Regions from separate parts of the Psychrobacillus sp. FSL K6-1464 genome, predicted to be linked through region 3. Evidence: riboswitches for the same ligand, from Rfam matches in the RefSeq annotation. Region 3 holds a riboswitch; each other region holds the start of a gene.
The links. Region 3 has a riboswitch for S-adenosylmethionine ahead of MKX39_RS08075 (MetQ/NlpA family ABC transporter substrate-binding protein). Riboswitches for the same ligand answer to the same signal wherever they lie in the genome.
Positions count from the first base shown of each region.

Region 1 (2,201 bases), 1.8 Mb from region 3:
AGGAAGTAGTTCATCTACTAATTTCATAACTTCTACATCGTATCCCGTAGCATTTCCTTTATCATCTAACCAAGAGATAGGCTTAGATGCCATGTCATAGGCAACTTTTACTTTTCGAACATCTCCATCTTCTGAAGTTGTTGAAGCCTTTCCAGAACTACATGCAGCTAAAATTGTCACGGAGGCTAACCCTAATGCAGCCACTTTAAAGTACTTATTCATATTTAATCTCCTCGTTTCACTAATTTTTTATTGTTATCTTCCTCTAACGCAGTTAGTGCAAGTTTTTTTATCGTCATATCATCCATAGGGGGATTATGGAGTCCTGCTCGAACATCGCGGTAATAACGTTGCAAGGGGTTTGTTCTTTGTAAGCTTTTGGCACCAACTAATCGCATCGCTTTGTCGACAATAGTGATTGCTGAATTAGTAACGATATGCTTTGCCACGCTTACTTCGTTGGTTAGAAGTTCTTTTGTAGATTCATTGTCATAAGAGGACGCAACTCCGTAAATGACGAGTCTAGCCTTCGTAAGCTCTAAATCTATTTCACCTAGTAGCTGCTGCACGTTTGGTAGCTGTGCAATAGAGCCATTCAAGCTATTGGGTGAATGGGTATTAGCAAAGTGGACTGCATAGTCTCTTGCAGCCTGGGCAATTCCAAGATAAGTTGCAGGTATATGAAGCAGCCAACCATTGATCTTCCCGCCACTAGCGAATTCAGGAAGCTCTACTAAATTGGATTTATGAACGGTTACATTGCTTAGTACTAAATCATTGCTGCTAGTTCCGCGCATGGAAACTACATCCCACGTTTCCTCAATGGAAAGCCCCTCCGTATCACGAGGTATAAGGAAAAAACCAATTCTTTCTTCTTCCTTAATCCAAGCAGATGTTAAAAAGTAGGATAGTACGGGGGAAGCGGTTGTGAATATTTTACGTCCGTTTAGTACCCAAGAATCTCCCTTTTTAATAGCGGTAGTACCAGGTCTGCCACCTCGTGTTGGACTACCTGTTTGTGCTTCACTGACGGAACGATTTATGAGTGCACCATTTAATACTTCTGTAGCGAAAAAGTCTAATCTTTCCTGTGTCCATAATTTTTTTTCGTATAGTTCGCCTACTACGCCTAAACTCCACCCTACCGATAAGGCAGTATTTGCATCAAAGCTAGCAAGAATTTCCTGTGAAAGAACCATATCGTAGACAGAAAAACCTTTGCCCCCATACGATTCCGGTAGAGTTAGACTTGCATAACCTAGTTTCAATAAATCCTCCACATTTTCTTTTGGGAAAATAGAATTCTCGTCAATATCTGCTGATTTGCTTTTAAATTTGTCTTCTAATTCTTCCAAACGATTAATCCATTGCTGCTGTTTTTCTGTTTTGATGTATAAATTTATCACAGTTGCTATCTCCTTTAATTTAAATTATTCCGATCAGTTAAGTGGGTATTAAGAGGAAATAAAAAACCCATCTCAAAATGAGAAGAGTAAGTGGTTAAATAAATACTTATCTCTCAATTTCTTGCTGGAAGTAGCACCATACCATAGCTTTGGCGGTTGCTGAAGCATCATCGGACCAGTCCCTTCGCTTCTCTTAATAAGTAGTATGTAGTTGTTTAAATAATCTTACTACTTCATCTAGGTGAAGTCAATAGTAATTCATATTGCTTTAATAGGATTTAAATATGTAATTGAATTTATAGGTTTTTTAGAAAGTCATCCTGGGTATTAACAATAGGGAAGAGATAATTAGAGGAGGAATTTGTTTGGATAAGAAAGTAGCTGGAAATAGTAAAAATGAACAATTAGAAGAATTTCGAGTGGACGATCAAGGACAAGCAATGACTACAAATCAAGGACTTAAAGTTTCGGAGGATGAGTTTTCCCTTAAAGCAGGAGAACGAGGCCCTACTTTAATGGAAGACTTCCATTTTCGTGAAAAAATGACTCATTTTGATCATGAACGTATACCAGAAAGAGTAGTACATGCTAGAGGTTATGCGGCTCATGGGGAGTTTGAGGTATATGAATCTGCAAGTGAATTTACAAAAGCGAAGTTCTTGCAAACACCGGGTAAAAAGACTCCTGTATTCGTGAGGTTCTCCACTGTGGCAGGATCACGTGGTTCTGGAGAGTTAGCACGCGATGCTCGTGGCTTTGCAACGAAATTTTATACGGAAGAAGGAAATTATGATT
Region 1 is NZ_JBBOOP010000001.1:3,417,526-3,419,726, reverse strand. Features, by position in the region: gene MKX39_RS17340 (transporter substrate-binding domain-containing protein) at 1-222, opposite strand, end outside; gene MKX39_RS17335 (acyl-CoA dehydrogenase family protein) at 225-1,406, opposite strand; SAM riboswitch class I at 1,510-1,609, opposite strand; gene MKX39_RS17330 (catalase) at 1,772-2,201, shown strand, end outside.
Region 1: another riboswitch for S-adenosylmethionine. It lies ahead of MKX39_RS17335 (acyl-CoA dehydrogenase family protein); the one in region 3 lies ahead of MKX39_RS08075 (MetQ/NlpA family ABC transporter substrate-binding protein).

Region 2 (2,201 bases), 1.1 Mb from region 3:
CCACACCGCCAAGACTCTCTGCAAATACAATTAATTTCAAATTCTCTAGGAAAGGGGCAACCCACTCGCTTTTATGTAAACGGAAGGACAACATCCCACCAACCCCGGGATATAATACATCTTTAACTGCAGGCTCTTGCTTTAAAAACTCTGTAATCCTTTTAGCGTTTAAATCATGTTGCTTCATACGTAGATGAAGCGTCTTTAATCCTCTTATGAGTAACCAAGAATCGAAAGGAGAAAGGACGGCTCCTGCTGCATTATGATTAGTTTGCAGCTGTTCACTAAGTTCCGCACCCTTCGAGACGACAAGTCCCGCAAGAACGTCATTATGTCCACCAATATATTTGGTACCACTATGAATGACAATATCAGCACCCATTTCAATAGGTCGCTGTAAGTAAGGAGTAAGGAATGTATTGTCTACGATTAAAAGTAGATTATGCTCTTTTGCAACCTCAGCAAATAGTTGGATATCAATTTCCAACATCAAGGGGTTTGTTGGGGTTTCAATAAATAAAGCTTTTGTATTTTTGGTTATCAATGCTGTTACTTCTTCAGCTGATTCAAACTTTGCATAAGTGGTACGAATATTATAAGAATCTGCATACTGGTTAAATAACCGGTAGGTTCCACCATATAAATCATCAGGCGCAATTAATTCATCCCCTGAGCGAAAAAGGGACAAAACCAATTGTATAGCGGCCATGCCAGAACTACAGGCAAAGCCAGCATCTCCATCTTCTAACTTTGCAATTCCATCTTCTAAAATAGCGCGAGTTGGGTTTTTAGTTCTTGTGTAGTCATATCCTGTTGACTGCCCGATCCCATTATGTTTGTAAGCTGTTGAAAGATAAATAGGGGGATTTACCGCACCAGTTTTCTCATCACTATGGTTGCCCAATTGAACTAACTGTGTATCGATACTGTTCTTTGACATTAGATGCTCATCCTTTACAATTAAAATAAAAAAAAGAGGATTCTCTAATAAGAAGAGAACCCTCAAGTAATATTGAAGTTTGTCTTCTTATCTTCAAGACGTCAAACGTCTATTTGGAATTAGCACCATACCTAAACGTGGCTGGTTGCTGAGACATCTACGGGCCAATCCCTCCGTCTCTCTGGATAAGAAAAATATATTAAATTATCACAATTTTGAATTTAAATAAGCTTAACACGTAGATGTGTTTTTAACAAGATGCATTTTGTTCAACATCATAACAAAAATGTCCATATTAAAACAATTACTCCGAGTATTAATGATATCCAACCTACTATTAACTTGTGAGAATAAGCTAAAGCTACTAGCCCCAAAAGAACTGCTCCAGCACCTAGCCAAAGCGGAGCATAAAAGAAACCTAGCACCCCTAAAACGATACCTAACAAACCAACCCATAATCCTGTAGAAGACTCCATCGTATCCACCTCCCATCTTGTATTGTAGGAACATAAGGCATAATGCTCCTCGTAATATTATATGAAGGTTTAGGAAAGGGAGATAAACAATCGAGGGTGTATTGGGTGCTTTGCTATTTATTTAAATAAACAAAATACTAGAATGTTGTTAAAAATTTGTTATACTAACAAACAGACCCGTCGGTATGTTAGGAGGAAATTCAGATATGGATACTAAATCACTCATAATTGAAACTGCTACAACACTGTTTCAACAAAAAGGCTATAAAACTGTAGGACTAACAGAAATACTAAAAGCATGTAACGTTACAAAAGGGGCCCTTTACCACCACTTTCCAAATGGCAAAGACGAACTCTTAATAACTTGTTTACATGCTTTAAAAGAAGATATTACAACAGATATTAAAGTGATTTTCAGTAAGCATCCTTCGACTGAAGATGCCATAGTTTCCATGATTGATAAATTAATTCGTAGTTTTGAAAAGGATGGGACCATCACTGGCTATACATTTAGCAGTATCGTTAGTGAGATGGCGACAATGAGTGAGCCTGTCCGAACCGCTTGTAGTGATTTGTATGAAAATATAGAGCAAATTTATTACATTAAACTATTAGCCGATGGTTTTTCGGTTGAAAAGGCTACTGCCATTTCATTATTATTGACTGCTTCAATTGAAGGAGCAATGATGCTGTGTTTAACTCAGCAATCAACTAATCCCTTAATAAAAATTTCAAAACTATTACCAACTTTATTAAAGAATTTCTGAAAAGGAAATCCAATATAT
Region 2 is NZ_JBBOOP010000001.1:511,997-514,197, forward strand. Features, by position in the region: gene MKX39_RS02530 (methionine biosynthesis PLP-dependent protein) at 1-940, opposite strand, end outside; SAM riboswitch class I at 1,025-1,132, opposite strand; gene MKX39_RS02535 (hypothetical protein) at 1,216-1,416, opposite strand; gene MKX39_RS02540 (TetR/AcrR family transcriptional regulator) at 1,623-2,183, shown strand.
Region 2: another riboswitch for S-adenosylmethionine. It lies ahead of MKX39_RS02530 (methionine biosynthesis PLP-dependent protein); the one in region 3 lies ahead of MKX39_RS08075 (MetQ/NlpA family ABC transporter substrate-binding protein).

Region 3 (2,201 bases):
CGCAATTTAGGGAGGGGTAAGGAAGTAAGTTCGATGCCGTTTATGAAAACTTTACCTTCTGTAGGTTTTTCCAGTAAATTTACACAACGTATTAGTGTGCTTTTTCCAGCACCACTATATCCTATAACACCATGGATTTCTCCTTGATTTACCCGTATATTGACTTGTTTTACTGCCTTTACAGTTCCACTTTTACTATTAAACTCTTTCGAGACATTTTCTAATACAATCATTTCACGATCTTCCTTTCTTTTTAAAGAAAACGCTACCGAAGTCGGTAACGTTTATGACTCCATTATTCGTCCCAGCTAGGTAAAACTGAACCTTTAAATTCTTCTTCGATGAATTTTTTAACTTCTTCCGATTGATATGCTTTGATAAACTTTTGGATTGTCGGATCATCTTTGTTTTCTGCACGGACTACAATATAGTTCACGTAAGGAGAATTGGAAGATTCTAGTAATATGGAATCCTCTTTTGGACTAATACCTGCTTCAAGTGCAAAGTTTGTATTGATGGCAGCTGCATCTACTTCACTCAGTTGTTTCGGGATTTGAGCAGCTTCTAGTTCAATAAATTCTAGGTTTTTTGGGTTTTCTTCAATGTCATAAATACTTGCTGATTCTCTTTTATCTTTTTTAATTTTGATAAAGCCATTTTCTTCTAAAATATATAATGCACGAGCGCCATTTGTAGGATCGTTTGGTAAACCAAAAGTTGCTCCATCTGGCAGGTCATCTATAGAATCATATTTGTCTGAATAGACACCCATTGGATTTAATATCGTTTTTCCTACAGGAACTAAATCTGTGCCATGGTCTTCGTTAAACGTATCTAGGAATGGCTCATGCTGATAGCTATTTGCATCTAAATCCTCTTCCGATAAGGCTGTATTAGGTAAAATATAGTCAGAGAAAACTTTAAGCTTAACTTCTAATCCGTCCTTAGCAGCCACTTTAGCAGCCACTTCTACAATTTGTTCATGTGGCCCAGCAGTTACACCTACTACTATTTTGTCCTCATTAATCGCTGTAGCTTCTGAAGTTGCATCATCTCCACAAGCTACAAGAGCTCCAGATAAAAGTACCGTTGACAATAAAAATCCAAATTTCTTCATTTTCCATTCCTCCAAATAATTATTCAGAACGTTGTATAAATATAAAAGCCTCTCTTTCAAAAGAAAGAGAGGCGCATACATACGTTAGTCCTCTCTTATCTATCAAAACAAATTGTTTTGCTGGATTTAGCACCTTTCCACATAGATTATTAGGTGGATGGTTGCCGAGCTTCATAGGGCCAGTCCCTCAGCTACTCTTGATAAGAGATATCAGCTATTAAGTTTTTCAACAGTTCATAAAATATAATTTACTACATCAACTTATTAAAGTCAACCTACTTTTTTTGTAGTTGCGTATAACATTCTAAATAGTATATGTTTAATAAAAATAAATAATTATACAAAAAGGGTGTGTAAGCGTTGTCAAAAGTAAGAGCAAACTTTGCAGTTGGTCAGCTAGGAAAGGTAGTAGGAGCGCGTTTAGTATATGGAACTGATTTGCTAGAAGGAATAGAGGAATTGTGTAAAGTGAATGGAATTAATTCTGCTACAATTCTTAGTTGTTTTGGAAGTTTTCAAAGAAGTGGATTTGTTTATTTGATACCAAACGAAGATTCACCCATAGGTGTAGGGTACAATAACCTCGTTGTCAAAGAGGGGCCAATCGAGTTTTTGCAGGGGACGGGAGTTGTCTGTCAAAGAGATGGACAGTTTGAAACACATTTCCATGGGACAATATGTGACCAATATGGCAATATTTATGGTGGTCATTTTATGAAAGGGGAAAATCCTGTTATTACAGTAGATTTAGTGTTGGCAGAAACTATTGGTATGGATTTTCAGCGAAAGTTTGATGAAGAAACAGGAGCAAATCAGTTTTATCCGGTAGAAAAGAAAATAGATAAACCTAATCAGCTTTACCATAATTAGAAAATGCCGCCTCATTTAATGGGCGGCATTTTTGTTAAAATAAATCGCTATGTTAAAAGTGTTACGCTTAAACTAACGCAGCGGTTTAGTCGAATAAATAAAATTAGAAAAAAGCGGAACTTTAGTTTGTTTATATTCGTAAATTATTATTATGACACTTGAAAGGGGGATTTTTTATGTACAAAGTGAATGGTATAGAAGCTTATGAAGCACA
Region 3 is NZ_JBBOOP010000001.1:1,650,717-1,652,917, forward strand. Features, by position in the region: gene MKX39_RS08070 (methionine ABC transporter ATP-binding protein) at 1-233, opposite strand, end outside; gene MKX39_RS08075 (MetQ/NlpA family ABC transporter substrate-binding protein) at 296-1,117, opposite strand; SAM riboswitch class I at 1,210-1,324, opposite strand; gene MKX39_RS08080 (PPC domain-containing DNA-binding protein) at 1,478-1,987, shown strand; gene MKX39_RS08085 (hypothetical protein) at 2,164-2,201, shown strand, end outside.

Region 4 (2,201 bases), 110 kb from region 3:
GTTATTTCAAGGGGAGGTTTATATTCGTAACTTGGAAAAGATTGAGTCTCTTCGTAGTATAGCAAATGATAAACAAGCAGAGGTTTCTTCCATCGTTCTTGCATGGTATCTAGCACAAAATACCATAGATACAGTAATTCCTGGAGCTAAAAAACCAGAACAAGTGTTACGAAATCTGAAAGCACTTGAAGTGGAACTGACGATAGAAGAAATGCAGGAAATTAACCGAATTTTTAAGACAGAATAAAAAATTATAATGCTCATTTTCATCAACATATATAGGCTGATCGTGAATTCACTCACGGCCAGCCTTTTAGTTACTCCCAATCATAAGGAGTTTCTTGGTACACATAATAATTCAACCAATTGGAAAAAAGTAAATGTGTATGGGAACGCCAGGAGTTCATCGGTATTTGTGTTGGATCATCGTTTGGAAAATAATTTTTTGGGACATCAATATCCACACCTTTTTTAATATCTCGGTTATATTCGTCTGCAAGTGTAGTTGCATCATACTCTAAATGACCCGTAATCATAATATGCTTTTTATCTTTGGATATTACTAGAAAAACACCCGCATCCTTTGAGTCGGAAAGCAGTATTAAACGAGGGTCTTTTTTTATTTCATCGAAAGATATAGCTGTGTATCGAGACACAGGTGCGTGAAATTCATCATTAAACCCTCGCACTAAATGTACAGTTGGGTCTGATAAACGATGACTGAATACCCCAAAGCATTTCTTCGACAAGTCATATTTCCCGATACCATAGTGATGGTAGAGAGCGGCTTGAGCCCCCCAACAAATGTGTAAAACAGAGGTCACCTGAGTTTTAGACCAATCCATTATTTCCATAATCTCATTCCAATAATTAACGTCTTCAAATTCTAAATGCTCAATAGGTGCACCGGTAATAATCATCCCATCGTATTTTCGGTGCTTAATATCCTCGAATGTCGTATAAAAGGTATCTAGATGTGTTTTACTTACATTTTTGGAATCATGGGTTGCCATATGTAAAAAGGTTACATTTACTTGTAGCGACGTATTTCCTAGTAAACGGAGCAATTGAAGCTCTGTTTTTTCTTTTTCAGGCATAAGGTTCAAGATAACTATATTTAACGGACGTATGTCTTGAGCTATCGCTCGATCGGTATCCATGATAAATATTTTCTCGTTTTTAAGATGTTCAGCTGCAGGTAACTGTTTTGGTATATTTATAGGCAATTTGTTGTCCTCCTTTAAATTCAAAAAACCCTCTTTCCTATAAACAAGAAAAGAGGGTGAACGTTTTGCTCTCAATTCTTATCTTTCAAGAAATTATCTTGTAGGAGTTAGCACCTTTCTGACTAGTCAGAGGTTGCTGAAGCTTCAACGGGCCATTTCCCTCGGCTTCTCTTGATAAGAGTTATTAAATTATATTGTTCTTCCTGAGTGAATATTAACATTTGTTTTCAAGCAATTCAACTTCTTTTAAACTTTAAAGCGATTTACTGCATTCGCTAATTTGTCACTAAGCTCTGTAAGAGTCTCCGAAGCTTTCGCTACCGATTGGATCGCTCTCAGTTGTTCATCTGATGATGCACTTACTTCTTCACATGCTGCTGCAGTTTGCTCTGAAGTTGAAGCCATCATTTGAATCGTATCTACAACTTGATCTTTAAAGGTAGAAACCTGTTCAATTTCTGCTGAAACAGCATCGATTGACGTTTGCAAATTATTCATCAGTAACGATATTTCACCAAAAGTTACTTCAGTATTTGTTACAACAGATCCCTGCTCACGGAAAGTTTTGATAGTATCTTCCATTTGTTGCCCTACAGTATGCGATTCACTTTGAAGTTCCGTAATAGTATGCTTTACTTCTTCTGTCGCTTTTGCAGATTGCTCCGCTAGTTTCCGTACTTCATCCGCTACTACTGCAAATCCTTTTCCATGCTCCCCTGCCCGTGCAGCTTCAATACTTGCATTCAATGCGAGTAGGTTCGTCTGTGCAGAAATTTGCATAATAGTTTCCATCACACTACCAATCGCATTTACTCTAACTTCCAATGTACTAAACAATGTGGACATAGAGATTAGATTTGACTCCCAGTTTTGGAAAGATGATTTAAGTTCACTCATTTGGTTTTGACCATTCGAATTCATAGTGTTTGCTTTTATAGCTATATCAGTCATCATTACTGATTTTTCATTGATGAG
Region 4 is NZ_JBBOOP010000001.1:1,762,155-1,764,355, reverse strand. Features, by position in the region: gene MKX39_RS08635 (aldo/keto reductase) at 1-247, shown strand, start outside; gene metA (homoserine O-acetyltransferase MetA) at 318-1,226, opposite strand; SAM riboswitch class I at 1,302-1,407, opposite strand; gene MKX39_RS08625 (methyl-accepting chemotaxis protein) at 1,473-2,201, opposite strand, start outside.
Region 4: another riboswitch for S-adenosylmethionine. It lies ahead of metA (homoserine O-acetyltransferase MetA); the one in region 3 lies ahead of MKX39_RS08075 (MetQ/NlpA family ABC transporter substrate-binding protein).